3 regions of the Klebsiella sp. GFKo11 genome follow, and region 1 is predicted to be linked to each of the others. Evidence: predicted binding sites of a transcription regulator. Region 1 holds the regulator's gene; each other region holds the start of a gene.

Region 1 (10,389 bases):
TACTGTTGAGTTCAGAAATCAGCTTCACCAGCACTCCCATGGTAATGGGATCCTGCCCGACAAAAGGCTCATCGAACATGATTAAATCAGGTTCCAGCGCAATGGCCCTCGCCAAAGCGGCGCGGCGCGCCATCCCACCGGAGAGCTCGGAAGGCATCAGCTTCGCGGCACCACGCAGCCCGACAGCTTCCAGCTTCATCATCACCGTGGTGTGCAGGAGCGCTTCCGGCAGGCGGGTATGTTCGCGCAGCGGATAAGCCACGTTATCAAACACGTTCATATCTGTGAACAGCGCGCCGGACTGAAACAGCATGCTCATTCGCTTGCGCACGGTATACAGGCGCGAACGAGACATCTGCGGCACGTTTTCACCATCAAACAGGATCTCGCCCTTGTCTGGTGGGATCTGGCCGCCGATCAGGCGTAACAGGGTAGTTTTGCCGATCCCTGATGGTCCCATGATCGCAGTGATCTTACCGCGAGGCACCGACAGCGAGATGTCGTCGAAAATCACTCGGTCGCTTCTTGAGAAGCGAATACCGCGAACTTCAACTAAATTCGCCAAAGTTTGGCTCATAAAATCATCCTTACTAGACACCCATTGAGCTAAGCATGGCGCTTTCTTTCACCACGAACCCAACATTTTTACAGAATCTTACCTGCCCAGGTTAGCGAAAGCTGGCATTTGTTTTACTTTTGGCACACATAAAGTCAAAATTAAGAATTCGTTACGCTGCCTACGGACGGCCAGCAAGGCGACGATTATACCTGAAGAAAGGACTTTAGATGCTCTTAGCGACGGCTCTGTTAATTATTGGTTTATTGCTGGTTGTCTACAGCGCCGATCGTCTGGTTTACGCCGCTTCAATACTCTGTCGCATGCTGGGGATCCCGCCGCTCATTATCGGTATGACGGTCGTCAGCATCGGTACCAGCCTGCCGGAGATCATCGTATCCGCCGCCGCTTCTCTGCATGGTCAAACCGATCTGGCAATCGGTACGGCACTGGGATCCAACATCACCAATATTTTACTGATCCTTGGTCTCACCGCGCTATTTCAGCCATTTACCGTGCATTCTGATATCCTGCGCCGCGAATTACCGCTAATGTTGCTGGTCAGTTTACTGGCGGGCTTTGTGCTATATGACGGTCAGCTGACGCGTATGGATGGCCTTTTTTTGCTGGCGCTGGCAATACTGTGGCTAGTGTTCACGATTAAAATAGCCCGTCTCGCTGAGCGTCAGGGTAACGACAGCCTGACCCGAGAGCAGCTCGCGGAGCTACCGCGCGAAGGTTCGCTTCCCGTCGCCCTACTGTGGTTGGGTGTCGCGATGATTGTGATGCCGATGGCTACGCGTATGGTGGTCGATAACGCTACGGTGCTAGCGAACTTTTTCGCCATCAGCGAACTGACCGTCGGCTTAACGGTGATTGCTATCGCTACCAGTTTGCCAGAGCTGGCAACCGCTATTGCCGGCGCGCGAAAAGGTGAAAACGATATCGCCATCGGCAATATCATTGGCGCTAATATTCTTAATATCGTGCTGGTTCTCGGGCTTCCCGCGCTGATTGCGCCAGGCACCTTCGCTGCCGAGGCGTTTACCCGCGACTATGGCGTCATGCTGCTGGTCAGCCTGATCTTTGCCCTACTGTGCTGGCGGCGTAAACAGCAGCCTGGTCGGCTAGCAGGCCTACTGCTGGTGGGCGGATTTATGCTTTGGTTGGCGATGCTGTTCTGGACAGCGCCGCTCTTCGTTGAATGATTCGGGATAACATTATGTCGCAAATAGATTTGCCAGCGGATTTTGACTTTCAACGGGCAGGCCGTGAGGTTCTGGAAATTGAACGTGAAGGTCTGGCCCAGCTTGATCAATATATTAATGAAGATTTCACCCGCGCCTGTGAGAGCATTTTTCACTGCAACGGCAAAGTTGTCGTAATGGGGATGGGCAAATCTGGTCATATCGGGCGAAAAATGGCAGCTACCTTTGCCAGCACCGGAACTTCATCATTTTTTGTTCATCCGGGCGAAGCCGCACATGGCGATTTAGGTATGGTCACCCCACGTGATGTGGTTATCGCACTCTCAAATTCGGGTGAGTCAAACGAAATCCTCGCGCTTATCCCCGTTCTTAAACGTCAGCAGGTTTCGCTTATTTGTATCACCAGCCGCCCGGAAAGCAGCATGGCGCGCGCGGCGGACATTCATCTGTGCGTGAAGGTGCCAAAAGAGGCTTGCCCATTAGGGTTGGCGCCAACTTCAAGCACCACTGCCGCGCTGGTGATGGGCGACGCGCTTGCCGTCGCGCTGCTGGAAGCACGCGGTTTTACCGCTGAAGATTTTGCCCTGTCACACCCTGGCGGTGCGCTGGGACGTAAGCTGCTGCTGCGGGTCAATGACATCATGCATACCGGCGATGAAATCCCGCACGTAGGTCTTCAGGCCACGCTGCGCGATGCGCTGCTGGAAATCACGCGCAAAAATTTAGGCATGACCGCTATCTGTGATGATGAAATGAATATCATCGGTATCTTCACCGATGGCGATCTGCGTCGGGTATTTGATACCGGCGTCGATATGCGCAATGCCAGTATTGCCGAGGTGATGACCCGAGGTGGCATCCGTATTCGCCCCGGTATCCTGGCCGTCGATGCGCTGAACCTGATGCAATCCCGTCATATCACCTGCGTGTTGGTTGCTGATGGCGACCGTCTGGTAGGTGTGGTACATATGCACGATCTCTTGCGCGCGGGCGTAGTGTAAGTAAGGAAAAAATAATGAATAATGCTGATGCCCTGATCGCGACCTGTTATGGGCCGGTAAGTCAGGGCTTTATTGATCGCGCAGCGAAGATCCGTTTACTGATCCTCGATGTCGATGGCGTCCTGTCCGATGGGCTTATCTTCATGGGCAACCACGGCGAAGAGCTAAAAGCGTTTAACGTACGTGATGGCTACGGGATCCGTTGCGCCCTGACTTCAGATATTGAAGTGGCGATAATTACCGGACGAAAAGCTAAACTGGTAGAAGACCGTTGCCAAACTCTTGGCATCACGCATCTGTACCAGGGGCAGTCTAATAAACTGCTGGCATTTCATGAATTACTGAACAAACTGGCCGTTCGCGCTGATGAAGTGGCCTATATCGGTGACGATCTGATCGATTGGCCGGTGATGGCTGAGGTTGGTTTAAGCGTAGCGGTGGCAGATGCGCACCCGTTGCTGATCCCGCGCGCAGATTACGTCACTCGCATTAATGGCGGTCGCGGGGCGGTACGGGAAGTTTGCGATTTGCTACTATTGGCGCAGGGCAAGTTGGATGAGGCCAAAGGGCAATCTATATGAGTAAAACCAGACGTTGGGTTATCATTTTACTGTCGCTGGTCGCGCTGATCCTGATCGGCCTGAATCTGGCGAGTACGGACGAGACCACCCAGCAAGCGGTCAATCCTGATGAGCCAACGTATACCAGTGAGCATACCGATACCGTCGTTTATAGTCCGGAAGGGGCGCTTAATTACCGGCTGATCGCTGAACACGTGGAGTATTTTTCCGAACAGCAACTGTCGTGGTTCGCAAAACCGGTAATGACCACCTTCGATACTAACAAAGTACCAACCTGGTCTATCAAAGCGGATAAAGCCAAGTTGACGAATGACCGCATGCTGTATCTTTACGGGCACGTTGAAGTGAATGCGCTGACGGCGGATTCTCAACTGCGCAAAATTACGACGGATAACGCCCAGATAAACCTGGTGACGCAGGATGTTACCTCCGATGACATGGTGACGTTGTACGGAACAACATTTAATTCCAGCGGCCTGAAAATGCGCGGGAACCTGCGCAGCAAAAATGCCGAGCTGATTGAAAAGGTTAGAACCTCATATGAAATTCAGAACAAACAAACTCAGCCTTAAGATTGCGCTCGCCAGCGCCTTACTGGCCGCCAGCCTGCCGGCACTGGCAAAAACCGGTGACACCGATCAGCCAATTCATATTGAATCCGATCAGCAGTCGCTGGATATGCAGGGTAATGTCGTCACGTTTACTGGTAATGTCGTTGTTACCCAGGGAACCATCAAAATCAACGCCGACAAGGTTGTCGTAACTCGCCCGGGCGGAGAGAAAGGCAAAGAGGTTATTGATGGTTATGGTAACCCAGCGACCTTCTTCCAGATGCAGGACAACGGCAAGCCGGTTAAAGGCCGGGCGTCAAAAATGCATTATGAACTGCAAAATGACTTTGTCGTGCTGACCGGCAATGCGCATCTGGAACAGATCGATAGCAATATCCAGGGTGACAAAATCACCTATCTGGTAAAAGAGCAAAAAATGCAGGCGTTCAGCAATAAAGGTGGGCGAGTGACCACGGTTCTGGTTCCTTCGCAGCTGCAGGACAAAGGCACCGACCAGTCAAAGAAGGGTAAGTAATTCGTTATGGCAACATTAACTGCAAAGAATCTCGCCAAAGCTTACAAAGGCCGCCGCGTGGTGGAAGATGTCAGTCTGACCGTGAATTCAGGTGAGATTGTTGGCCTGCTCGGCCCGAACGGTGCGGGTAAAACCACTACCTTCTATATGGTCGTCGGTATCGTTCCGCGCGACGCTGGCAACATCATTATTGACGATGAAGATATCAGCCTGCTGCCACTACATGCTCGCGCGCGTCGCGGTATAGGCTATCTGCCGCAGGAAGCCTCCATATTCCGTCGCCTGAGCGTGTACGATAACCTGATGGCGGTATTGCAGATCCGGGACGACTTAAGCAACGAGCAGCGTGAAGATCGCGCGAAAGAGTTGATGGAAGAGTTTCACATTGAGCACCTGCGCGATAACCTCGGCCAGGCGCTCTCCGGTGGTGAACGTCGCCGCGTCGAAATCGCCCGTGCGCTGGCCGCTAACCCGAAATTTATCCTGCTGGATGAACCTTTTGCTGGCGTCGACCCTATTTCCGTCATCGATATCAAACGTATCATTGAGCATCTGCGCGATAGCGGCCTGGGCGTGCTGATTACCGACCATAACGTTAGGGAAACGCTCGCCGTTTGTGAACGTGCCTATATCGTCAGCCAGGGCCATCTGATAGCTCACGGTACACCTCAACAAATCCTTGAAGACGAGCAGGTTAAGCGCGTGTATCTTGGGGAAGACTTCAGACTCTGATAGGGTAGAGGTTACAGACGTTTTAGTCGGAGATATTGGCCCTGAATATGAAGCAAGGTTTGCAATTAAGGCTAAGCCAACAGCTTGCCATGACGCCACAACTGCAGCAGGCGATTCGTTTACTGCAGTTGTCCACGTTAGAACTCCAGCAAGAACTCCAGCAGGCGCTGGATAGCAACCCGTTGCTGGAGCAAACCGATCTTCACGATGAGGTAGAAACCAAAGAGGCCGAGGATCGCGAATCTCTGGATACCGTCGATGCCCTTGAGCAAAAAGACATGCCTGAAGAACTGCCGCTTGATGCCAGCTGGGATGAGATTTATACAGCAGGAACGCCATCAGGTAACGGCGTCGATTATCAGGATGACGAACTGCCCGTCTACCAGGGTGAGACCACTCAAAGCCTGCAAGATTACCTGATGTGGCAGGTTGAACTTACACCGTTCACTGATACCGATCGCGCCATCGCGACCTCCATTGTCGATGCCGTTGATGATACCGGCTATCTCACTATTTCTGTCGAAGACATCGTTGAGAGCATTGGCGATGATGAAATCGGACTTGAAGAAGTTGAAGCCGTCCTCAAGCGCATTCAGCGTTTCGACCCCGTCGGCGTAGCGGCAAAAGATCTGCGCGACTGCCTACTGGTTCAACTTTCGCAGTTTGCCAGAGAAACACCCTGGATTGATGAAGCACGTCAGATCATCAGCGATCACCTTGATCTACTAGCGAATCATGATTTCCGCTCTCTCATGCGCGTAACCCGCCTCAAAGAAGAAGTATTAAAGGAAGCGGTAAGCCTGATCCAATCCCTGGATCCGCGCCCTGGTCAATCCATTCAAACTGGCGAACCAGAATATGTCATTCCTGACGTGCTGGTGCGTAAGGTGAATGACCACTGGGTCGTTGAACTCAATTCAGATAGCCTACCGCGCCTGAAGATCAATCAGCACTATGCTGCCATGGGTAACAGCACACGCAATGATGCCGACGGCCAGTTTATCCGCAGCAATCTGCAAGAGGCTCGCTGGCTGATCAAAAGCCTGGAGAGCCGTAACGATACGCTACTGCGCGTCAGTCGCTGCATTGTTGAGCAGCAGCAGGCCTTTTTCGAGAAAGGTGAAGAGCATATGAAGCCGATGGTACTGGCTGATATTGCTCAGGCCGTCGAAATGCATGAATCGACCATTTCACGTGTTACTACCCAAAAATACCTGCATAGTCCACGCGGTATTTTTGAGCTGAAGTATTTCTTCTCCAGCCATGTAAGCACAGAAGGCGGCGGCGAAGCATCGTCGACGGCCATTCGCGCGCTGGTGAAGAAGTTAATCGCCGCGGAGAACCCCGCGAAGCCGTTGAGCGACAGTAAGCTCACCACCATGTTATCCGATCAGGGTATTATGGTGGCGCGCCGCACCGTCGCTAAGTATCGAGAGTCTTTATCCATTCCGCCGTCGAATCAGCGTAAACAACTGGTTTGACCCAACCGATAAGGAAGACACTATGCAGCTCAACATTACAGGACACAACGTAGAAATAACCCCTGCTCTGCGCGATTTTGTTAATACGAAATTTAGCAAGCTGGAGCAGTTTTTCGATAGGATCAATCAGGTCTACATTGTGTTAAAGGTAGAGAAGGTAACGCAAATTGCGGATGCCAACCTGCATGTCAACGGTGGTGAAATCCATGCCAGTGCGGAAGGGCAGGATATGTATGCCGCTATCGATGGTCTTATTGATAAGCTGGCAAGACAGCTAACAAAACATAAAGATAAACTGAAACAACGCTAATTGTCCGGGCATAACCTACGCCAACCGCCAGCAGGCGGTTGGTCAGGGCGAGCTCAGGTGAAATTATGATAAATAACGATTCGGCTCTACAACTGAGCAATGTCCTTAACCAGGAATGTACCCGTAGCCAGGTTCACTGCCAGAGCAAGAAACGTGCCCTGGAAATCATCAGCGAGCTGGCAGCAAAACAGCTAGGCTTGCCGCCTCAGGTGGTGTTCGAAGCGATCCTCACTCGCGAGAAAATGGGCAGCACCGGGATCGGTAACGGTATCGCGATCCCACACGGAAAACTCGAAGAGGATACGCTGCGGGCCGTTGGCGTTTTTGTCCAACTGGAAACCCCGATCGCTTTTGATGCGATCGATAATCAACCTGTCGATCTCCTGTTTGCGCTTCTCGTTCCCGCCGATCAGACCAAAACTCATCTGCATACGCTTTCACTGGTCGCAAAACGTCTGGCGGATAAAGCAACCTGTCGCCGACTACGCGCCGCCCAAAGCAACGAAGAGTTGTATGAAATTATCACCGAAGCAGGAAGCAACGATGGGGCATAACGGGAGTCGCACCTTACTCTTTATCGTACTGAGGAGAAACGGTACATGGTACTGATGATCGTCAGCGGCCGTTCAGGATCGGGGAAATCCGTCGCCCTGCGAGCGCTGGAAGATATGGGTTTCTACTGTGTGGACAACCTACCGGTGGTTTTGTTACCCGAACTGGCACGCTCGCTTGCAGATAGAAATATCTCAGCTGCCGTCAGCATTGACGTACGTAACATGCCTGAGTCACCGGAAATCTTTGAGCAGGCAATGAAAAATCTGCCCGCAGAATTTTCGCCTCAGTTGCTGTTTCTTGACGCCGATCGCAACACCTTAATTCGCCGCTACAGCGATACGCGCCGCTTACATCCGCTGTCGAGCAAAAATCTGTCGCTCGAAAGCGCTATTGATGAAGAGAGCGACCTGCTGGAACCACTGCGTTCTCGCGCCGATCTGATCGTCGATACTTCCGAGATGTCGGTGCATGAGCTGGCAGAAATGCTGCGTACCCGTTTGCTAGGCAAACGCGAACGTGAGCTGACGATGGTCTTCGAATCTTTCGGCTTCAAGCATGGTATCCCTATCGATGCCGACTACGTTTTCGATGTGCGCTTCCTGCCTAATCCGCACTGGGATCCGAAACTGCGCCCGATGACAGGTCTGGACAAACCTGTCGCCGCCTTCCTCGACCGACACACGGAAGTTCACAATTTTATCTACCAGACTCGTAGCTATCTTGAACTATGGTTACCCATGCTGGAAACCAATAATCGCAGCTATCTGACGGTGGCCATTGGTTGTACTGGCGGTAAACACCGTTCGGTCTACATCGCCGAACAGCTGGCTGACTACTTCCGCTCGCGCGGTAAGAACGTGCAGTCTCGTCATCGGACGCTGGAAAAACGTAAATCATGACCGTTAAGCAAACCGTTGAGATCACCAATAAGCTGGGCATGCATGCCCGCCCGGCAATGAAGTTGTTTGAGTTAATGCAGAACTATGATGCTGAAGTCCTGCTGCGCAATGATGAAGGTACTGAGGCAGAGGCCAATAGCGTAATTGCCCTGCTGATGCTTGACTCAGCCAAAGGACGTCAGATTGAGATTGAAGCGAATGGCCCGCAGGAAGTTGAAGCGCTGGCAGCGGTTATCGCGCTGTTCAACGCCGGTTTTGATGAAGACTAGCACGACCCCCGGTTGCGTCGCGTGATGCTTACCGGAGTTATAAATTTAGCCACTATAAACATCAATGTAGCTTATTTTTCTGCATAAACCCTTCCCCACCCAACTGACGCATCTGGCGTAAAATCCACGCTTGCCGACTACGGACGTATCCTGACGGTGCGTCTGCGCGAAAGCGAATCGGGTTAGGCAAGACCGCAGCTAACAGTGCCGCTTCAGAAGCGGTCAACTTACTGGCCGGTTTATGAAAATAGCGCTGTGATGCGGCTTCCACACCAAACGTCCCTTCACCAAACTCAGCAATATTCAAATAAACCGTGAGGATGCGTTTTTTGCTCCAGACGGTCTCGATACCAACGGTCAGCCCAGCCTCCAGCCCTTTTCTCAGCCAGCTGCGACCATCCCACAAGAACAGATTCTTTGCTGTCTGCTGTGATAGCGTTGAGGCACCGCGAATGCGGCTCTCGTTGCGCTCATTATGTGCCAACGCCTTCTCAATGGCGGAAACATCAAAACCCCAGTGCTCAGGGAATTTCTGATCTTCAGCAGCAATAACCGCAAGCCCCATCCAGGGAGATATCTCATCCATCCCCACCCAATCAGAATGGGCGACGTAATGAAAATTCCCAGAGGCCCAGGCACTGACTTGTCGTTCCAGCATCACGGCCGAAAAAGGAACCGGCACGATGCTAAACAGCACAATGCCACCGCCCCATACCACCAAACATGCCAACAACAACCGCAGCAAAAGACGTTTGATCATTCGCAGCGGGGAAAAACGAGACTTCATGCAGTCAGAACCAGCACGCGAGCGACCAGTTTTTCAATTCCGCTCGCCGCTTCAGCAATATTCTGCGCCAGCATATATGCCGGAGTCGTCACCACTTTGTGGTCTTCATCAACCACTATGTCATCGACCGGGCAAGGCACGTGTTCAGCGCCCATCTCCTCTAATGCATCTGCGGTATCCAGATCGGTGCCGATAGTCACGCGTAGCGGAAATGAGAAAATTTTAGGTAGCAACGCCGGAGCGATACAGATAAAACCCAACGGTTTACCCGCCAGATGCATGGCCAGAGCCAGTTCTTTCAGATCGCTATCCACCGTACATTCACTGCCCTGGGAAGCAAAGCTACTGAGGTTTTTCGCCGCGCCAAATCCGCCGGGCACAATCAGCGCATCCAGCTCATCCGCTCGGGCATCTGCCAGGGGACGAATTTCCCCGCGCACAATACGTGCGGCCTCAACGAGCACATTACGGCTTTCAGCCTGCGCTTCCCCGGTCAAATGATTGATTACATCAGTTTGTACTTTATCAGGTGCAAAACAGATGGCCTGGGCGCCGCTGCGAGCAATCGCCAGCAAGGTAATAACCGCTTCATGAATTTCGCTGCCGTCATAAACACCGCAACCGCTTAGCACCACACCAATTTTCTTCATCACATCAGCCCCTTAGTACAAGTTTATGGAACCAGTCAAAAATTTTGATTTACTCGCTATGCTTCACATATTTTACCGATTCACGTAACAAATTATTTAAGCTTTGCTATCTTAATCAGCGAGCAAGCCAAATCCTCAGGTTGCGCCGTGTAAAAAAATCACTCAAATGATTCTGGCACAACAACCAGTTCCCTGGTGTTGGCGCAGTATTCGCGCACCCCGGTTTATCCGGGGTCATTTTTTATCAGCCGCCGCTACCCACGCTTTCAGTACC
Region 2 (10,389 bases), 740 kb from region 1:
GCTGGCGCGGGTACGATAATCTGGCGCGGTAGGTTGGCGTTTTTCCCGGCTCGCGCTGCGCTTAGCCGGGCTACCATGGCTACCATGGCAGCGGTGCGGAATATTGTCCCGGAGGCGATGCTGCGCATCTGTCCGGGCTACCAAACCCCAACGGCTACCAGAGCAGAGGAATCGTGCGGTTGGGTAGCCCGGGTAAGGCGTTTATGCCGCGACCCGGGATGAAGCATCAGCCGGATATATCAGGTTAACGACCTGAAACTCCGTTTTAAAAGCATTCCTGATATAACGACTCCATACCCTGCGCAGGCGGAGATAGACATCAATATGACTCTTAGTGGGTTGCCGCTGTACCAGGTGATAAACATATAGCCAAATATTGCCGCCATCATAATTAATGACCATTTCATTCTAATAAATACAGATATGAAAACTGCCGGAATGATTATTCCCAGGATATAAAACCTGACAAAAACTAAACCAACACCTCTACTGCGGGGATGGAAGTGTGCGATATACCATTCATATCCTGCATTGTGGATTAAAATAATAACGGCGCAACTGAGCAAAGCGAGCAATAGATTGAAAATTATGACTTTATTTTTTTTAAATTCCATATTGATTTAGCTGTCCTTTTATTTGACATCACCCAACATATGGATAATAGCATCCCACAAGGTTAACGTAAGATGTCTTTTCTGGGATCCCCGGCTTGCGCTGCGCTTAGCTGGGCTACCAGGGCAGCGGTGCGGAATATTGTCCCGGAGGCGATGCTGCGCATCTGTCCGGGCTACCAAATCCCAACGGCTACCGGAGCAGAGGAATCGTACGGTGGGGTAGCCCGGGTAAGGCGTTTACGCCGCGACCCGGGAAAACGGTAAGCTCGCCGGTGGGGTAGCCCGGACAGGCGCAACGCGCCGCCTCCGGGGATAACGTCAGTCCATACAGGCTAACTCACCAACTGCTTGAGCAGCGCAAAGGCGTCTTTCATGCGATCCTCGCTAACCACAAAGGCGCGTAGCTGGTTTTCGGCATCCACGCCTTTTGCGACCAGACCGTCTTTGGCGGCAATGATATTCCACGTCAGATCCTCGCGTCGGGTATCGCCCGCCAGATGCAGCGGTAAATCCGGGGTTTTGACCTTCACCAGCATCGGCGGCAGCTTCAGCTCGCCCTGCTGGGTCAGCAGATTTTTACCCAGGCACATGGCGCTCAGCAGAATCGGTTGCAGGAACGGCAACACCATGCCGTTGATTTCCGCGCAGTCGCCGAGAGCGTAAATCGCCGGATGGCTGGTTTGCAGCTGGCTGTTTACCACCACGCCGCGATTAATCTCCAGACCGGCATGCCGCGCCAGCGCTGTTTCCGGGCGCAGGCCGGCGGCGGCGACCACCGCATCAACGGTCACCGTGCGCTGACGGTCAAGGGTGACGCGAATGCCGTCGGCGTTTTGCTCCAGGCTTTCCAACTGGGATTTCAGCATCAGGTGCACGCCCATATCGGTCAGACGATGCTGCAGGCGGCTGCTGGCCTCCGGCGGCATCAGCGCTGACAGCACGCTGGCGGAGTTATCCACCACCGTCACCGCTTTCCCGGCGCGGCAGAAATCCATCGCCAGTTCGCAGCCAATCAGCCCGCCGCCGACGATCAGCACGCGTCTGGCGTCATGTAACTGACTCTGCGCTGCACCGTACTCACGCTGGCTGTTGAGGGTCAGCATCAGCTCGCGTCCCGGCACTGGCGGAATAAACGGCGTCGCGCCGGTGGCCAGCACCAGTTTGTCATAGCGCCACTCGCGGTCCTGGCTTTTCACTACCTGATTCTCGGCGTCGATATCGCTCACCCAGGTATGCGGGAACAGGCGCAGATTGTACTGCTCGGCAAACTCTCCCGCCGTTTGCAGGGTCAGTTCGTCGGCCTTCTGACCACGGCTGACCACATGGCTGAGGTCCGGTTTGTTGTACTCATCCATGCTGTCGGCGGCGATCAGGGTCAGCGGGATTTGCGGGTCCTGCTTGCGGATATTTTTCACCAGCTGACGGGCCGCGAAGCCCGAGCCGATGATGACGATGCCATCACTCATTTTGCCTCCGATGCCAGAACATCAAACACATCTTTACCCAGCGAGCATTCCGGGCAGAGGAAGTTATCCGGGACTTCGCTCCACGGCGTACCCGGCTGGACGTCCTGGTTCGGCTCGCCTTTTTCTGGATCGTAAATCCACTGACACACACTGCACTGCATCATCGGTCCGAGGTCGGCTGCCGCTGCGGCGGCACAGGCGCAGGCTTCTTGTGCCTGGTCTGGTTTGGCAGCGGCTTCCGGCAGCGGAGCCAGCGCCCACTGACGAGCAATTTCGCGACCATGCTGACGGCAAATTTCCAGCGCGTCGAGATCCGGACGCCATTTGGCCTTCAGGCTCAGGGACATTTCAAAACCGGCATCCTGTAAACGGGTAGAGAGACGGTCAACCGCGCCGCCGCTCCAGCCGTGGGAACCAAAGGCGCTGGCGTGCTTGTTGCGAAAACGCAGGCCGGTCATCTCTTCCACCAGCCCGGCGATTTTCGGCATCATTACGTTGTTCATGGTGGAGGTGCCGACCAGCACGCCTTTGGAGCGGAACACGTTGGTCAGAATTTCGTTTTTATCGCTGCGGGCGACGTTAAAGATTTTCACCGCCACGTTCGGGTCAACTTCGTTGATGCCCTGGCCAATCGCATCCGCCATCATGCGGGTGTTATTGGACATGGTGTCGTAGAAAATGGTGATACGGTCTTCCTGATAGTCCGCCGCCCATTTCAGGTACAGCTCAACGATCTGGGTTGGATTTTCACGCCATACCACGCCGTGGGAGGTGGCAATCATGTCGACCGGCAGATTGAAGCCGAGGATTTCGGTGATTTTCGGCGTCACCAGGCGGCTGAACGGGGTCAGGATGTTGGCGTAGTAGCGCTGGCACTGCTCGAACAGTTCGGTCTGGTCAACTTCGTCGTTGAACAGGCGTTCATCGCAGTAGTGCTGGCCGAAAGCGTCGTTACTGAACAGTACCGCATCGCCGGTCATATAGGTCATCATGCTGTCCGGCCAGTGCAGCATCGGGGTTTCCACAAAAATCAGCTGTTTGCCGTTACCGATATCCAGGCTGTCGCCGGTTTTCACTACGTTAAAATTCCACTCCGGATGGTGATGGTGACCGGTGATGGAGTCGATGGCGTTGTTGGTGCAGTAGATCGGGGTGTCCGGAATGCAGGACATCAGTTCGGTTAGCGCGCCAGCATGATCCTCTTCGGCGTGGTTAATAATGATGTAGTCGATATCGGCGAGGTCGATTTCGCTGCGCAGATTCTGCACGAATTCACGGCTGAATTTATGATCGACGGTATCGATCAGCACATTTTTTTCTTCGCGGATGAGATAGCTGTTGTAGCTGCTGCCGCGCAGCGTTTTGTATTCTGTTCCGTGGAAATCACGCACTTCCCAGTCACGTTGGCCAACCCAATGAATGTTATTTTTAACCAGAATAGACATAGCAACCTCAATTAATTCAGCATTGTTCAAATAAGATGTTTTGCTTATATCAAGTTGCGTGCCAACTTATTAATTAATTGAATTTAAAGGTTTTAATGTTTTTATCTAAATTTGTTGATGTCAAAATGACAATGGTTAAAATAGTCGTTATGACTATCTTTACTGTCAGAATGACTATGAGGCGACAATGAGTTTCTCCGTCGAGGCCCTGGCGAAAATCGCCATTGATTTGCAAAGCGATATCGGTCATGCCGACCGTTTCTCGCGCCTGATTACCACCCTGCGGCAGATTCTCGGCTGCGATGCTTCGGCGCTGCTGCGCTACGAAGCGCATCAGTTTGTGCCGCTGGCGATTGATGGCCTGGCGCAGGATGTACTTGGGCGACGCTTCGCCCTTGAAGGTCACCCGCGGCTGGAGGCGATTGCTCGCGCCGGGGATGTGGTGCGGTTCCCGGCAGACAGCGACCTGCCGGACCCTTACGACGGATTAATTCCCGGACAGGAGAGCCTGAAGGTACATGCCTGCGTCGGGCTGCCGCTATTTGCCGGACAAACCCTGATTGGTGCGCTGACTCTCGACGGCATGGATGCGGACCGCTTCGACAGCTTTAGCGATGAGGAGCTGCGCCTGATTGCCGCTCTGGTCGCCGGGGCGCTGAATAACGCGCTGCTGATTGCCCGGCTGGAGAATCAAAACGTGCTGCCGGAGCAGGCTATCGCTTATCCGGCGTCCGAGCGTCAGGAGATAATCGGCCTGTCGGCACCGATTTTACAGCTGAAAAAAGAGATCGATATCGTCGCGGCTTCCGACCTGAACGTCCTGATTAGCGGCGAAACCGGCACCGGCAAAGAGCTGGTGGCGAAGGCGGTGCATCAGGGGTCGCCGCGTGCAGCCAACCCGCTGGTGTATCTCAACTGCGCAGCGCTACCGGAGAGCGTGGCGGAAAGCGAGCTGTTTGGTCACGTTAAAGGGGCGTTTACCGGGGCGATAAGTAACCGCAGCGGCAAGTTTGAAATGGCGGACAACGGGACCCTGTTCCTCGATGAAATTGGCGAGCTGTCGCTGGCGCTACAGGCCAAGCTACTGCGGGTGCTGCAGTATGGCGACATTCAGCGCGTCGGCGATGACCGCAGCCTGCGGGTTGATGTGCGGGTGCTGGCGGCGACCAACCGCGACCTGCGTCAGGAGGTGGTGGAAGGGCGTTTTCGTGCCGACCTTTATCATCGTCTGAGCGTGTTCCCGCTGTCGGTTCCGGCGCTGCGCGAGCGGGAAAACGACGTGGTGCTGTTGGCGGGGTATTTCTGCGAGCAGTGCCGTTTGCGCATGGGGCTGTCGCAGGTGATTTTAAGCGACACGACGCGGGCGAGGCTGCGCGCCTGGCTGTGGCCGGGGAACGTGCGTGAGCTGGAACATGCGATCCATCGCGCGGTGGTGCTGGCGCGGGCGACGCAGGCGGGTAATGAGGTGGCGCTGGAGCCGCAGCATTTTCAGTTCGCCGTGGAAACGCCGGTCCTGCCGAGCGCAAGCCCGCAGCCGGTGACGGAGGTGGTGAATTTACGCGAGGCGACGGAAGCCTTCCAGCGCGAAGCGATTGCCAGAGCGCTGGCGGATAACAGCCGGAACTGGGCCGCCGCCGCCCGCGCGCTGGATCTCGATGTCGCCAACCTGCATCGGCTGGCGAAGCGTCTGGGACTTAAAGGATCCCGGCCTGATAAAAGTTCTGCAGGTTAATCGCGCCGACCAGCTGTCCGTTGTCATCGACCACCGGAGCGGCGCTGATTTTGTGCTTCATCAGGCGCTCTTTAGCTTCTACTGCGCGGCTTTCTGATTGCAGGGTTACGCCGTTGCGGGTCATCGCCAGGCTGACGACATCTTGCAAACTGCCGCCGCCTACCAGCCAGCGGCGCAGGTCGCCGTCGGTAAACACGCCCTGGACGTGATTGTGCTCATCGCAGACCGCCACCAGTCCCAGGCCAGTGCGGCTGAGTTCGAGCATCGCGTCCATCACGCTGGTATCAACATCCACGCGCGGCACGTCGCCATCGCGGCGCATGAGATGGTGAACTTTGTTCAGCAGTCGTGCGCCCAGCGCGCCAGCCGGGTGCGAGCGGGCAAAATCTTCTTCATTAAAGCCGCGAGCCTGCATCACCGCCATCGCCAGCGCGTCGCCGAGCATCAGTGTGTTGACGGTACTGGAGGTCGGGGCGAGGTGCATCGGGCAGGCTTCGCGTTCCACGGCGATATCAAGAACGGCTTTGGCGGCCAGCGCCAGCGGAGAGGTGGATTTACCGGTCATCGCCAGCAGTGGTATGGACCGTTCTTCCAGCCGTGGGACGATAAGATCCAGTTCTTTAGCGCCGCCGGAGTAGGAAATAAACAGCATCACGTCGCGGCTATCGAGCATTCCGAGGTCGCCGTGTAACGCTTCCGCCGGATGGACGAAAAATGCCGGGGTGCCGGTGCTGGCGAATGTAGCGGCCAGCTTTTTGCCGATGTGGCCCGATTTACCGATCCCGGAGACCACCAGTTTGCCCTCGCAGTGGATGATGATTTCCGCTGCGCGGATGAAGTCGTCGCCCAGGCGTTCAGGCAGGCGGCTCGCCTCCTGAAGCTCCAGCAGTAGGGTCTGGCGTCCGGCTTCTAACAGAAAGTTACTCATGATGTTCTCCAGTAATAATGACTTCGATGCCTTTTTCTTCCAGCGCCCGCTGGAATTCAGGGTCGATGTTGGCATCGGTAATCAGTTTGTCCACGCTCTCCAGGCCGCAGACGATATTGGGACTTTTGCGGCCAAACTTCGATGAGTCGGCCATCAGGATAACCTCGCGGGCGGCATTGCACATCGCTTTGCTGACCGTATAAACCTCATTAAAGGTGGTGACGCCGGCGATTAAATCAATCCCGTCGGTGCCCATAAATAGTCGGTCAAAGCTGAAGTGCTCGAAGGCGTTTTCCGCCAGCTGGCCGTGAAAGGAGGCCGATTTTTTACGGAAGGTGCCGCCTGGCATCAGGATAGTTTGTTCGTTATCCAGCTCGGAGAGGGCGTTGACGATATGCAGGCTGTTGGTCATCACCGTGATGTTATTGAAGCGGCTGAGCATTGGTACCATTTGCAGGACCGTGCTGCCGGCGTCAAGAATGATTGAGTCGCCATCGTGAATAAAGCGAACGGCGGCTTCGGCAATCCGCTCTTTTTTATGAGTGTTGATGAGCGTTTTGTGGTCGATGGGCGGGTCGGCCTCGTCTTTATTTAACACCACGCCGCCGTAGGTGCGGATAACGGTACCGGCATTCTCAAGGATGACCAGATCCTTGCGGATGGTGGTACCGGTGGTGTCGAAGTGTTGCGCCAGCTCTTCAACCGAGCATTTGCCCTGCGCTTGCAGGTGCTCGAGAATGGCTGCCTGGCGCTGACGTGGTTTCATAGGCGTTGTATCCTGCGTTTAAAGTTTCGAAATGATAATTTCGCAAGATATTAACTTTCACAACGAAATTATCCATGTTTCGGATTAAGCGCTAATAATAGTGCATTCTGACAGAGCGGATCATTGGGAAAGATCACATCAGGCTGCAATTCCTTGAGATGTTTGCCGTTGAGAGCGGGAATTTTTTGTGGTCTGGCGAAGACGGTGAGACCTTTCATTAACAGCGTATCGCGAATGCGGTCGTGTTCGTCGACGGCGATGGCGACGACGGCGCGCGGCTTGAAGCGGCCCGAGGAGCGACCCACGCCGACCCGGCCCTGTTGGCATAGCTGGTCAAAGGCGCGGTTGAACTGGCGGATTTGCCAGCCGCCAAAGGCGAGTTGGGTTATCCAGGCGATGGCGGCGACGGTGATGAGTGCGGTAACCATAAAATCTCCTTAAGGTGCGTGCGATATTCCCCCGGAGGCGGCGCGTTGCGCCTGTCCGGGCTACCAGACAGCTGCATAATCGGTAGCCCGGACAGATGCGCAGCATCGCCTCCGGGAAAACAGCGCGCAACGTTTTAAAACATCACCTGCCCGCCGGTGACGTTGATGGACTGCCCGGTGCAGTACGAAGCCTGCGGGCTGGCGTAAAACATCAGCACATTGAGCACATCCTGATAATCGCAACCGCGCTTGAGCGGAACTTTATCGACGTAATACTGTTCAACTTCGTTCTCGGCAATCCCCAATTTGGTGGCGTACTGCGGCAGTAGCGACTGGAACATCGGCGACTTCAGCAGGTTACCCAGCATCAGCGAATGGACGGTAATACCGTATTCTGCGAGGTCCAGCGCCAGAGACTGCGTCAGCCCCACGCCGCCAAACTTCGCCGCGCTGTAGCCAGAGTTATGCTTACTGCCCACTTTGCCGGATTTCGAGTTGATCTGGATGATGCGTCCTTTTATACCGTCGCGGATCATCAGCCGCGAAAACTCGCGGGCGCAGAGGAAGTAGCCCACCAGATTAACCTGAAGCGAGCGATCGAAATCGCCCAGCGCGAAGTCGCTGATAAAGGCCGCTTTGGCGATCCCGGCGCTGTAGACCAGCAGATCGACACGGGAAAATATTTCGTCTACTCCGCGGGCGAGGGCGACGACGCTGGCTTCGCTGGTGGCGTCGGCACCAAAGCCGTACGCCGTTCCTTCGCCATATTCGGCGTTAATGGCCTGCGCGACGCGGGTCGCTTTATCGCTCTGAATATCGACAACCGCCACGCGATAGCCCTCTGCGGCAAGGCCGCGACACAGAAACTCCCCTAAGGTTTGTCCCCCGCCAATGACAACAGCAACCTGATTCATAATTTTCTCCTTACAACTTAAGCAACAAATTTCAGTACGCAGCCGGTGGCGATCTCTTCCGGCACCGGGCCCGCCACGTGGACGGTTCCGGGGAATTCCGCTTCGCGGTGACCATCGAAACGCAGCGTGATATGGCCAAGCTCGCGCAGATTCTGCTCGGCAACGTCGCCGACGGCGGTCACCGGATAGCGCTGTTCGCCAAGCTGAAGCTCCGCGCCCGGAACCAGCGAGCCGGATAGCTCGCCGTGGTTGTGAATAAAGCAATACTCTTCGATATCGGCTGGGGCTCCTTCGCGAAAGGTGATCAGCATCTGGTCTTCCAGCGCCATCGTCGCACTGGCGCCGATACGCGTAATGGTGGTCTGGTAAATCACGGTCATCTTCAGGAACCTCTTATTGGTAAATAAACCCGGAAACGAACCAGGCGATCAGCACCGTTGGGGCGCCGGTCAGGAAGCGGCTCACCAGCACCGACGGGACGCCGACGCGCACGGTGTCCTGTCGCGCTTCCGCCAGCGACAGACCAACCGGGATAAAGTCGCAGGCGGCCTGGGCGTTAATGGCAAACAGTGCGGGCAGGGCGAGGTGAGGCGGAATATTGCCAAGGCCAATCTGCACGCCAATCAGTACGCCGATAACCTGGGCGATGACCGCGCCTGGGCCGAGGAACGGCGACAGCAGCGGGAAGGAGCAGATCAGCGCCAGGGTGACGAGGCCCAGAGGATGGCTGGCGAGCGGTGCCAGACCGTGGGCAATCCAGTCGCCGACGCCGGAGGCCATGATGATGCCGATCAGCGCTGAGACGAAGGCCATAAACGGCAGGATGGTTTTCAGCACCGTGTCGATGGTGTCGCGACCGGCCTGGAACAGCACTGCTACCACGGAACCCATGCCCATGCCGACCTTCGCCAGCAGGCCGTCGCTCTGCTCGGTTATCTTCTTGCTGGTGTCATAGTCGCGGACCGCCGGTTGAGCTGGCGTGTCCTGTGGCGCAGGGGAGTCGTTATCTGTTAAGACGTGAATGTTCTCGCTTTTAACTCCGGAAACGTAAATATCCTCGACGATGTACTGCGCCAGCGGCCCGGATTTGCCGGTAGCGTGGATATTAATGGTCGGGATACGACGCTTTGGGTAGATGCCGCAGCGCAGGGTGCCGCCGCAGTCGATAATCGCCACGCCGATTTCCGCTTCCGGCGGTTCGCCCTCTTTGAAGCCATCGACCGCCTGCCAGCCGGTGAGGCTCGCAATTTTATCGACGATCGCCGGACGGGTGCCTGCGGTGATATAGACAATCTTTTTACCGGCAACTACGTCCAGTTCGAGCGGGCCGCCCCAGCCACCGGTGCCTTTTTCAATACGAATACGCGTCATGATGTTGCTCCTGACAGATGGACTTTCTGCTCAAGTTGGATGGCCATTTTCTTCTCAAAAATCGACGTGGTCAGGTCGGTCACCCAGCCACGGAAGAAGTTTGTCACCAGGCCCACCAGCAGATAGCTCACCGCCAGCGGCCCTAACGGCAGGCCGAGAGTGGTCAGCCCGTTGGCGATCCCGAGATAGACGAACAGCTCGCCGGGGTTGATATGGGGAAACAGACCGTTCATCGAATGGCAGCTGTAGGAGGCCGCCGCGTAGTAGCTGGGTTTGTATTTCTCGGGCATAAAGCGCCCGAGGCTCAGGGTCATGGGGTTACAGAAAACGAAGGTGCCGATGCAGGGCAGCAGCAGGTAGCGGGAGATCGGATTACCGGCGCAGCGTTGCGCCAGCTTTTCGATCCGCTGCTGACCAATAAAGTTGATCAAGGCGTTCATGATCACCAGCAGACTGATCAGCAAAGGCAGGATCCCGGTAACCATACCGGTAAACACCTCACCTCCCTTCTGAAACAGGCCGATAAACCATTCGGCACCGTGGGTAATGACTTCAATCATTGTTCTCTCCTTCAGCGTGTTATTTTTCTTGCTAACTGGCGGCTAATTTTAATCACTTTGAAAGATTTAAAAGTGTTAGTTTGATCGCAAAATGAAAGATAAATATTTTATTTTGAAAGATTGTGACTGAGGAAGAGAAAAGAATGTGACGAGAGATGAGGTAAA
Region 3 (10,389 bases), 760 kb from region 1:
GCATGGGCTGTATCTTTATTGGCGTCTTTTTAATGCCCATGATGGTCAGACGCTTTGGTAAGAAGAAGGTTTATATCGGCGGCCTGCTGATTTGGATTGCGGGCGATCTGCTCAACTACTTCTTTGGCGGCGGGTCGGTCAGTTTTGTTGCTTTCTCCTGTCTGGCCTTCTTTGGTTCGGCGTTCGTCAACAGCCTGAACTGGGCGCTGGTCTCCGACACGGTGGAATATGGCGAATGGCGCACCGGCGTGCGTTCTGAAGGTACGGTGTACACCGGATTTACCTTCTTCCGTAAAGTGTCGCAGGCGCTGGCTGGCTTCTTCCCCGGCTGGATGCTGACCCAGATTGGCTACGTGCCCAACGTGGTGCAATCGGCGGGTACCGTCGAAGGCTTACGCCAGCTGATTTTTATTTATCCGTGCGCGCTAGCGGTGATCACCATCGTGGCGATGGGCTGTTTCTACAACCTTAACGAGAAGATGTATGTCCGCATCGTTGAAGAGATAGAAGCCCGTAAACAACCTGTCTGATAATAATAATGAATAGCGCCCTACGGGGCGTTATTGAGGAGCGATTATGTCTGACCATGATCCGCTAACGCTAAAACTGAGCCTACGGGAAAAATGCGCCTATGGCGTGGGTGACTTCGGCTCAAATTTGATGCTGTGTATCGGCACGCTGTATCTGCTTAAATTTTATACCGATGAACTAGGGATGCCTGCATATTACGGCGGGATCATCTTTCTGGTAGCGAAGTTCTTCACCGCCTTCACCGATATGCTGACCGGCGTATTACTGGACTCGCGGCGTAATATCGGCGCAAAGGGGAAATTCAGGCCTTTTATTCTGTATGCCTCATTCCCCGTCGCGCTGGTCGCCACAGCGCAGTTTTTAGCGACAGATTTTACGCTAACGGTGAAAACGGGGCTGGCGACGGTGCTGTTTATGTTGTTCGGTCTGTTCTATAGCCTGATGAACTGCTCTTACGGGGCGATGGTTCCCGCCATCACTAAAAACCCGCACCAGCGCGCAGAACTCGCCGCGTGGCGACAGGGCGGCGCAACCCTGGGCCTGTTGCTGTGTACCGTTGGCTTTATGCCCATTCAGGCGCTTTTTACAAGTTCACCTTCACTTGGCTATCTGATTGCTGCGCTGATCTTCTCCGTTTGCGGGTTATTCAGCATGTGGTGGTGCTTTAGCGGGGTGAAAGAGCGCTATATTGAAATCGTACCGGATCATCATAAACCCAGTATTCTCAAGTCGTTCTGCGCGATTTTCCGTAACCCCCCTCTGCTGGTGCTGTGTATTGCTAACCTGTGTACGCTGGCGGCATTTAACATCAAGCTGGCGATTCAGGTCTATTACACCCAGTACGTACTGAACGATATCCATCTGCTGTCATGGATGGGCTTTTTCAGTATGGGTTGTATCCTGGTGGGCGTTTTTCTTGTCCCCACAACGGTGAAGCGCTTCGGTAAAAAGCAGGTTTACCTGGGTGGGCTGGCATTGTGGGCCATAGGCGATGTGCTGAACTTTTTCTGGGGAAGTACATCATTTTTATTTGTGACGTTCTCCTGCATGGCCTTCTTTGGCACCGCCTTCGTTAACAGTCTGAACTGGGCGCTGGTTCCGGATACGGTTGATTATGGTGAGTGGAAAACGGGTATTCGTGCGGAAGGGTCGGTTTATACCGGTTATACCTTTTCACGAAAAATTTCCGCAGCGCTTGCTGGGTTCTTGCCAGGAATTATGCTGACGCAAATTGGTTATATCCCCAATGTTGCGCAAAGTGAAACTACGCTACTCGGTTTACGCCAGCTTATTTTCCTCTGGCCCTGCAGTCTGGCGATTATCGCGGCATTCACTATGGGCTTATTTTATAAGCTCAATGAAAGCCGTTTTGCTTTTATTATCGAGGAAATTGGCCAACGAAAAAAACAACACAACCCGGTATTGTGAATAACTAAAAGACCTCTTTTTTAATTATTGCCGCTCTATCCATTTTAATGGATAGCGGCTCCCCTACGTTAAAAAATGGATTTATTATGAAAAAAATAAACGCGATACTTCTGTTAACCTCTGTTATCTCTACCTCTGCGTTTGCTGGTGCTTATGTGGAAAATCGCGAGGCGTATAACCTTGCATCCGATCAGATGGAGGTCATGCTGCGCGTTGGCTATAACTTTGATATGGGCGCTGGCCTGATGCTCACCAACACCTATACTCTGCAACGCAAGGATGAGTTAAAGCATGGCTATAACGAAATCGAAGGCTGGTATCCGCTATTCAGACCAACGGATAAATTAACGATTCAGCCGGGAGGGTTAATTACCGACAAGAGCATTGGCTCCAGCGGTGCGGTTTATCTGGATGTGAATTACAAATTTACCCCGTGGTTTAATCTGACCGTGCGTAACCGCTATAATCACAATAACTACAGCTCAACTGACTTAAACGGTGAGCAAGATAATAATGATACCTACGAAGTAGGTACCTATTGGAATTTTATTATCACCGATAAATTCTCTTATACTTTTGAACCACACTATTTTACGCGGGTGAATGACTTTAATAGTAGCAACGGTAAAGACCATCACTGGGAAATTACCAATACCTTCAGGTATCGGATCAATCAAAACTGGCTGCCTTACTTTGAACTACGCTGGCTGGATCGCAATGTGGAGCCGTACCACCGGGAGCAAAACCAGATTCGCGCTGGGGTGAAGTATTTCTTTTAAGTTTTTTAGGCAAAAAAAAGCCGCTGATAATCAGCGGCTTTTTCATAGCAAGAAGCGTTAATTAATCTTCTTTAGAACCACGCATCGCGCGTTTACGATCGTTCTCGGTCAGATGACGCTTACGGATACGGACAGAAGTCGGAGTGACTTCTACCAGTTCGTCGTCATCGATGAACTCAAGAGCTTGCTCCAGCGTCATTTTCAGTGCCGGAACCAGGGTCGTCGCTTCGTCAGTACCGGAAGCACGCATGTTGGTCAGTTTCTTACCGGTCAGGCAGTTTACAGTCAGGTCGTTAGAACGACTGTGAATACCGATGATCTGGCCTTCGTAAACTTCTGCACCGTGACCCAGGAACAGCTTACCGCGGTCCTGCAGGCTGAACAGTGCGAACGCAACCGCTTTACCCTGGCCGTTGGAGATCAGAACGCCGTTCTGACGCTGACCCACATCACCCGCACGAACGTCGTCGTAATGGCTGAAGGTGGAGTACAGCAGACCGGTACCGGAGGTCATGGTCATGAATTCTGAACGGAAGCCGATCAGGCCACGGCTTGGGATCACGTAGTCAAGACGTACGCGGCCTTTGCCATCTGGATTCATGTTTTTCAGATCGCCTTTACGCTCACCCAGTGCCTGCATCACAGAACCCTGGTGCTGCTCTTCGACGTCCAGCGTGACGTTTTCGAATGGCTCTTGTTTACGGCCATCGATTTCGCGGAAGATTACTTTCGGACGGGAAACCGCCATCTCGAAACCTTCACGACGCATGTTCTCAATAAGAACAGACAGGTGCAGTTCACCACGGCCAGAAACGCGGAATGCGTCTGCATCCGGAGTTTCTTCAACGCGCAGCGCCACGTTGTGCACCAGCTCTTTGTTCAGGCGGTCAAGGATCTGACGAGAGGTAACGTACTTACCTTCTTTGCCACAGAACGGAGAGGTGTTAACGCAGAAGAACATGGTTACGGTCGGCTCATCAACAGACAGCGCCGGCAGCGCTTCAACATTCTGCGTATCGCAGATGGTGTCAGAGATGTTCAGCTCGCCCAGACCGGTGATTGCAATGATATCGCCAGCTTCTGCAACGTCGCTCTCGATACGCTCAAGACCCAGATGGGTCAGAACTTTACCGACTTTACCGTTACGGGTTTTGCCTTCGCTATCAACGATAGTAACCTGCTGGTTCGGCTTCACTTTACCGCGTTTGATGCGGCCGATGCCGATGACGCCAACGTAGTTGTTGTAGTCCAACTGGGAGATTTGCATCTGCAGCGGGCCATCAAGGTCAACGTTCGGAGCCGGTACGCGATCGACGATAGTCTGATACAGCGGAGTCATATCGTCAGCCATATCTTCGTGATCCAGACCCGCGATACCGTTCAGCGCAGAAGCGTAAACGATAGGGAAGTCCAGCTGTTCGTCGGTAGCGTCGAGGTTTACGAACAGGTCGAATACCTGATCGACAACCCAGTCAGGGCGTGCGCCCGGACGGTCAACTTTGTTGATAACAACAATTGGCTTCAGGCCATGAGCAAAGGCTTTTTTGGTCACGAAGCGCGTCTGCGGCATCGGACCATCCATTGCATCAACGACCAGCAGAACGGAATCGACCATGGACATGACACGTTCAACTTCACCACCGAAGTCGGCGTGCCCCGGGGTATCAACGATGTTGATACGGTAATCATTCCATTTGATAGCGGTGTTTTTAGCCAGGATGGTAATCCCACGCTCTTTCTCCAAATCGTTGGAGTCCATCACACGCTCTTGAGTTTCGGCACGCGCATCGAACGTACCGGATTGCTGCAGCAGCTTATCAACCAGGGTAGTTTTACCATGGTCAACGTGCGCGATGATGGCGATGTTACGCAAATTTTCGATCACAACTTTGCCTCAGGCATTTAGAAATAGCGCGTTATTGTACACGGATTAATCGCACTACAAAACAGGATCACAAACATCCCCCGCAAACAAGTATTGCAGAGTTTCTTTGTGACCGCTTTCACGGAGCGTTAAAAGGGTTATTAAAGGTCAATTGCACCAAATAAGTGCCCAATGTTCACACAATTGCACTATTATAGTGCAATGCATTCATAATGGTGCAGCCCTTTTGCACGATGGTGTGCATGATAACGCCTTTTGGGGGCAATTTAAAAGTTGGCACAGATTTCGCTTTATATTTTTTAAGGCAACAACGCCACCTTAAGCAGTTAGAAAGTTTTCGTTACCACGACGACAATGACCAATCCGGGAGAGTTTAAGTATGTCCGCTGAACACGTTTTGACGATGCTGAACGAGCACGAAGTGAAGTTTGTCGATCTGCGCTTCACCGATACCAAAGGTAAAGAACAGCACGTTACTATTCCTTCTCATCAGGTAAATGCCGAATTCTTCGAAGAAGGCAAAATGTTTGATGGCTCCTCGATTGGCGGTTGGAAAGGTATTAACGAATCCGACATGGTTCTGATGCCGGACGCAACTACCGCGCTGATCGACCCGTTCTACGAAGAACCGACGCTGATCATCCGTTGCGATATCCTGGAACCAGGCACCCTGCAGGGCTATGACCGTGACCCGCGCTCCATCGCCAAACGTGCGGAAGAATACCTGCGCGCAACCGGCATTGCGGATACCGTGCTGTTCGGGCCAGAACCTGAATTCTTCCTGTTCGATGACATCCGTTTTGGTGCGTCTATCTCCGGTTCTCACGTTGCTATCGATGATATCGAAGGCGCATGGAACTCTTCCACCAAATATGAAGGCGGCAACAAAGGCCACCGTCCGGGCGTGAAAGGCGGTTATTTCCCGGTTCCGCCGGTAGACTCTTCTCAGGATATCCGTTCTACCATGTGTATGATCATGGAAGAGATGGGTCTGGTTGTGGAAGCTCACCACCACGAAGTGGCGACTGCCGGTCAGAACGAAATCGCTACCCGCTTTAACACCATGACCAAAAAAGCGGACGAAATTCAGATCTACAAATACGTCGTGCACAACGTCGCACACCGCTTCGGTAAAACGGCGACCTTTATGCCAAAACCGATGTTCGGCGATAACGGTTCCGGTATGCACTGCCACATGTCCCTGTCCAAGAACGGCGTAAATCTGTTCTCTGGCGACAAATACGCAGGCCTGTCTGAACAAGCGCTGTTCTACATCGGCGGCGTAATCAAGCACGCTAAAGCCATTAACGCCCTGGCGAACCCGACCACCAACTCTTATAAGCGTCTGGTCCCGGGTTACGAAGCACCGGTCATGCTGGCTTACTCTGCCCGTAACCGCTCCGCTTCCATCCGTATTCCGGTAGTGACCTCTCCGAAAGCGCGTCGTATCGAAGTCCGCTTCCCGGATCCGGCTGCTAACCCGTACCTGTGCTTTGCTGCACTGCTGATGGCTGGCCTTGACGGTATCAAGAACAAAATCCATCCGGGCGAAGCGATGGACAAAAACCTGTACGATCTGCCGCCGGAAGAAGCGAAAGAGATCCCACAGGTTGCAGGTTCTCTGGAAGAAGCATTGAACGAACTGGATGCTGACCGTGAATTCCTGACCGCTGGTGGCGTATTCACCAACGACGCAATCGATGCTTACATCGCCCTGCGTATTGAAGAGAACGACCGTGTACGCATGACTCCGCACCCGGTTGAGTTCGAGCTGTACTACAGCGTTTAATTTTGCTGTAAATCCGCGGTATTCCGTGTTGTGGCGTGGGGTACCGAGGATGTTTTGTTGCCGTGGAAACTTTCAGCCCATCTCAGGATGGGCTTTTTTCTCCACCAACGCGCTGATCTCATGAACTTTTTACTCATAAAAAGCTATACTGCACTAAAATGGTGCACTCTAATTCAGGAGACTGTCAGATGGCAACAGGCACACTGCCCGATGCTGGGCAGATCCTTAACTCTTTAATCAACAGTATCTTACTGGTCGATGACGACCTGGCGGTGCATTACGCGAACCCGGCTGCACAGCAGTTGCTGGCGCAAAGCTCACGTAAGCTATTTGGTACCCCACTCCCGGAGCTGTTGAGCTATTTCTCGCTGAATATTGGTCTTATGCAGGAGAGCCTGCAGGCGGGCCAGGGCTTTACCGATAACGAAGTGACGCTGGTCATCGATGGTCGGTCACATATCCTGTCTCTGACGGCACAGCGCCTTCCTGAGGGCTACATTTTGCTGGAAATGGCACCGATGGATAATCAGCGTCGTCTGAGCCAGGAACAGCTTCAGCACGCACAGCAGATTGCCGCGCGTGACTTAGTGCGCGGTTTGGCCCACGAGATTAAAAACCCGTTGGGTGGCCTGCGCGGTGCAGCGCAGTTGCTGAGCAAAGCGCTGCCCGATCCTTCGTTGACGGAATACACCAAAGTCATCATTGAACAGGCCGATCGGTTAAGAAATCTGGTCGACCGCCTGCTGGGACCGCAGCATCCTGGAATGCACGTCACAGAGAGCATTCACAAGGTTGCAGAGCGAGTGGTGAAGCTGGTGTCTATGGAGTTGCCGGATAACGTCAAACTGGTTCGTGATTACGACCCAAGCCTGCCGGAACTCCCACACGACCCGGATCAAATTGAACAAGTGCTGCTGAATATCGTCCGCAATGCGCTGCAAGCGCTGGGGCCTGATGGCGGAGAGATAGTCCTGCGTACCCGTACGGCGTTCCAGCTGACCCTACACGGGGTTCGCTACCGCCTTGCAGCACGTATTGACGTTGAAGATAACGGCCCGGGGATACCGTCTCACTTACAGGATACGCTGTTTTATCCGATGGTGAGCGGGCGCGAAGGCGGTACTGGCCTCGGGCTGTCTATCGCCCGCAGCCTTATCGATCAGCACTCCGGCAAAATTGAATTTACCAGTTGGCCAGGGCATACCGAATTCTCGGTGTACCTGCCTATTCGGAAGTAGAGGTGTTTATGCAACGAGGGATAGCATGGATCGTTGATGACGATAGCTCCATCCGTTGGGTGCTTGAACGCGCGCTCACCGGGGCTGGCTTGAGTTGTACAACGTTTGAGAGCGGCAGCGAGGTGCTTGATGCCCTCACCACCAAAACCCCGGATGTCCTGCTGTCTGATATCCGTATGCCGGGAATGGATGGGCTGGCGCTGCTGAAACAAATTAAACAGCGTCACCCGATGCTCCCGGTCATCATAATGACGGCGCATTCAGATCTGGACGCGGCGGTCAGCGCTTATCAGCAAGGTGCCTTTGATTATCTACCAAAACCGTTTGATATTGATGAAGCGGTGGCGCTGGTCGACCGCGCAATCAGCCATTATCAGGAACAGCAGCAGCCGCGAAATGCGCCAATAAATAGCCCAGCGGCCGATATTATCGGCGAAGCGCCAGCAATGCAGGACGTTTTTCGCATTATAGGCCGCCTGTCGCGTTCCTCCATCAGCGTGCTGATCAACGGCGAGTCCGGTACCGGTAAAGAGCTAGTTGCCCATGCTCTGCACCGCCATAGCCCGCGAGCTAAGGCACCGTTTATCGCGCTGAATATGGCGGCAATCCCCAAAGACTTGATTGAATCAGAACTGTTCGGCCACGAGAAAGGGGCCTTTACGGGCGCGAATACCGTACGCCAGGGGCGTTTTGAACAGGCAGACGGCGGCACGTTGTTCCTCGATGAAATCGGCGATATGCCGCTGGACGTACAAACTCGGTTGCTGCGCGTGCTGGCTGATGGCCAGTTTTATCGCGTAGGCGGCTATGCTCCGGTGAAAGTGGATGTGCGCATTATCGCCGCCACCCACCAGAATCTTGAGCTGCGCGTACAGGAAGGAAAATTCCGCGAGGACTTATTCCACCGCCTGAACGTGATTCGCGTCCATCTCCCGCCGCTACGCGAGCGTCGGGAAGATATTCCGCGGCTGGCGCGCCACTTCCTGCAAGTTGCTGCTCGTGAACTCGGCGTTGAAGCCAAGCTGCTGCACCCGGAAACGGAGATGGCGCTAACCCGGCTGGCCTGGCCGGGTAACGTGCGTCAACTGGAGAACACCTGTCGTTGGCTGACGGTGATGGCGGCAGGCCAGGAGGTTCTGACCCAGGATCTTCCCAGTGAGCTGTTTGAAACCGCGATACCGGATAATCCGACGCAAATGCTGCCGGATAGCTGGGCCACGCTGTTGGGGCAATGGGCCGACCGCGCTTTACGTTCCGGTCATCAAAACCTGCTGTCAGAAGCACAGCCGGAGATGGAGCGCACGCTATTGACCACCGCGCTACGCCACACTCAGGGGCATAAACAAGAAGCAGCACGCCTGCTGGGATGGGGCCGTAATACGTTGACACGTAAGCTAAAAGAACTGGGAATGGAGTAGTAGAATAGTGTCGTGTAAAAAATAGTCTGCCAGCGCAAACTGCTGCTATTTTGTACTTTACTGTTCAAATGCGTTGAGTATGATCGTGCCCGGAAAGACAGGGGGAAATCATGCTTGAATCACTCATAAATATTATATCGAGCGGTGTCGCAGCCGGTCATACCCCGCAGACGGCAATAGCTGCTGTTTTGTGTGCGGCGATGGTTGGATTGTTTAGCTGATAATTCACCCTCTCCCGGCAAGGAGAGGGTGAATAGATTAAATCACGCGTGAAAACTGCTGCATCCGTGCTTTCTGGCGCAAATATGCGTCAAAGCACATGCATATGTTGCGAATCAGCAACCGGCCTTTCGGCGTCACCTGAATCCCTTTCTCATCCACATCCACCAGCCCGTCTTTGGCCAGCGGCGCCAGCAGTTTCATATCTTCAGTGAAGTAGTCATTGAAGTCTAAGTCCCACTGCGTTTCTACAGCGGAGAAATCGAGACGGAAATTGCAGATCAGCGCTTTAATGACATCGCGACGAATACAGTCATCGCGAGTCAACGCAATGCCACGCCATAAGGCCGTTCCGGTTTCATCAATCTGCTGATAATACTGCTTCAGCTCTTTTTGGTTCTGCGCATAGCAGTCGCCAATCATACTGATCGCCGAAACACCCAGCCCCAGCAGATCGGAATCCCCTTGGGTGGTATAGCCCTGGAAGTTGCGATGCAAAATACCTTCACGTTGGGCTATCGCCAGTTCATCGTCCGGACGAGCAAAGTGGTCCATACCGATAAACTGATATCCCGCAGCGGTCAGCGAATCAATCGTTTCCTGCAGGATATCCAGCTTCTGCTCTGCTGAAGGTAAATCGGCATCTTTGATTTTGCGCTGTGCGGCGAAGAGCGTCGGCAAATGCGCATAGTTAAATACGCTCAGACGATCGGGATTTAGCTCAGCCACGCGCTGGAGCGTAAAAGCGAAGCTCTCTGGCGTTTGCTTCGGCAGTCCGTAAATCAGATCGATATTGGTAGAAGTAAAGCCAATCTCTCGGGCATGGTTGAGCAGGGCGAAGATAAACTCTTCATCCTGCTCGCGGTTCACCAGGCGCTGCACCTCTTTGTTGAAGTCCTGCACGCCCATGCTCAAGCGGTTGAATCCTTCAGCGCGTAAATGATCCAGTACATCAAGCTCAATTTCACGCGGATCGACTTCAATGGAAATCTCAGCCTCGGCATTAAAATTGAAATGCGTACGCAGCAGGCTCATCAGGCGGCTAATTTGCGCCTTATTTAAATATGTCGGCGTACCGCCGCCCCAATGCAGTTGGTTAACC

Evidence for each region. Region 1 encodes sigma-54, which starts transcription at its own class of promoters, with help from an activator protein. Its sites were predicted from a motif close to GTTGGCACANNTTTCGCTNT; they were not measured.
Region 2: a site for sigma-54 is predicted at 3,572-3,591, ahead of norV (anaerobic nitric oxide reductase flavorubredoxin). Genes of this name have one in related genera too.
Region 3: a site for sigma-54 is predicted at 4,896-4,915, ahead of glnA (glutamate--ammonia ligase). Genes of this name have one in related genera too.

Annotation. Positions count from the first base shown of each region.
Region 1 covers NZ_CM151369.1:647,489-657,877, reverse strand. The annotation lists gene mlaF (phospholipid ABC transporter ATP-binding protein MlaF) at 1-577, opposite strand, end outside; gene AC07P6_RS03130 (calcium/sodium antiporter) at 787-1,764, shown strand; gene kdsD (arabinose-5-phosphate isomerase KdsD) at 1,761-2,765, shown strand; gene kdsC (3-deoxy-manno-octulosonate-8-phosphatase KdsC) at 2,780-3,346, shown strand; gene lptC (LPS export ABC transporter periplasmic protein LptC) at 3,343-3,918, shown strand; gene lptA (lipopolysaccharide ABC transporter substrate-binding protein LptA) at 3,887-4,432, shown strand; gene lptB (LPS export ABC transporter ATP-binding protein) at 4,439-5,164, shown strand; gene rpoN (RNA polymerase factor sigma-54) at 5,212-6,645, shown strand; gene hpf (ribosome hibernation promoting factor) at 6,668-6,955, shown strand; gene ptsN (PTS IIA-like nitrogen regulatory protein PtsN) at 7,021-7,509, shown strand; gene rapZ (RNase adapter RapZ) at 7,555-8,409, shown strand; gene npr (PTS phosphocarrier protein NPr) at 8,406-8,678, shown strand; gene mtgA (monofunctional biosynthetic peptidoglycan transglycosylase) at 8,740-9,465, opposite strand; gene elbB (isoprenoid biosynthesis glyoxalase ElbB) at 9,462-10,115, opposite strand; gene arcB (aerobic respiration two-component sensor histidine kinase ArcB) at 10,350-10,389, opposite strand, start outside.
Region 2 covers NZ_CM151369.1:1,382,651-1,393,039, forward strand. The annotation lists partial or broken gene AC07P6_RS06615 (HoxN/HupN/NixA family nickel/cobalt transporter) at 1-32, shown strand, start outside; gene norW (NADH:flavorubredoxin reductase NorW) at 947-2,080, opposite strand; gene norV (anaerobic nitric oxide reductase flavorubredoxin) at 2,077-3,525, opposite strand; gene norR (nitric oxide reductase transcriptional regulator NorR) at 3,713-5,257, shown strand; gene gutQ (arabinose-5-phosphate isomerase GutQ) at 5,220-6,185, opposite strand; gene srlR (glucitol operon DNA-binding transcriptional repressor SrlR) at 6,178-6,951, opposite strand; gene gutM (transcriptional regulator GutM) at 7,020-7,379, opposite strand; gene srlD (sorbitol-6-phosphate dehydrogenase) at 7,514-8,293, opposite strand; gene srlB (PTS glucitol/sorbitol transporter subunit IIA) at 8,311-8,673, opposite strand; gene srlE (PTS glucitol/sorbitol transporter subunit IIB) at 8,687-9,664, opposite strand; gene srlA (PTS glucitol/sorbitol transporter subunit IIC) at 9,661-10,224, opposite strand.
Region 3 covers NZ_CM151369.1:6,312,340-6,322,728, forward strand. The annotation lists gene AC07P6_RS30220 (MFS transporter) at 1-530, shown strand, start outside; gene AC07P6_RS30225 (MFS transporter) at 577-1,959, shown strand; gene ompL (porin OmpL) at 2,046-2,738, shown strand; gene typA (ribosome-dependent GTPase TypA) at 2,800-4,623, opposite strand; gene glnA (glutamate--ammonia ligase) at 5,003-6,412, shown strand; gene glnL (nitrogen regulation protein NR(II)) at 6,601-7,650, shown strand; gene glnG (nitrogen regulation protein NR(I)) at 7,659-9,068, shown strand; gene AC07P6_RS30255 (YshB family small membrane protein) at 9,179-9,289, shown strand; gene hemN (oxygen-independent coproporphyrinogen III oxidase) at 9,327-10,389, opposite strand, start outside.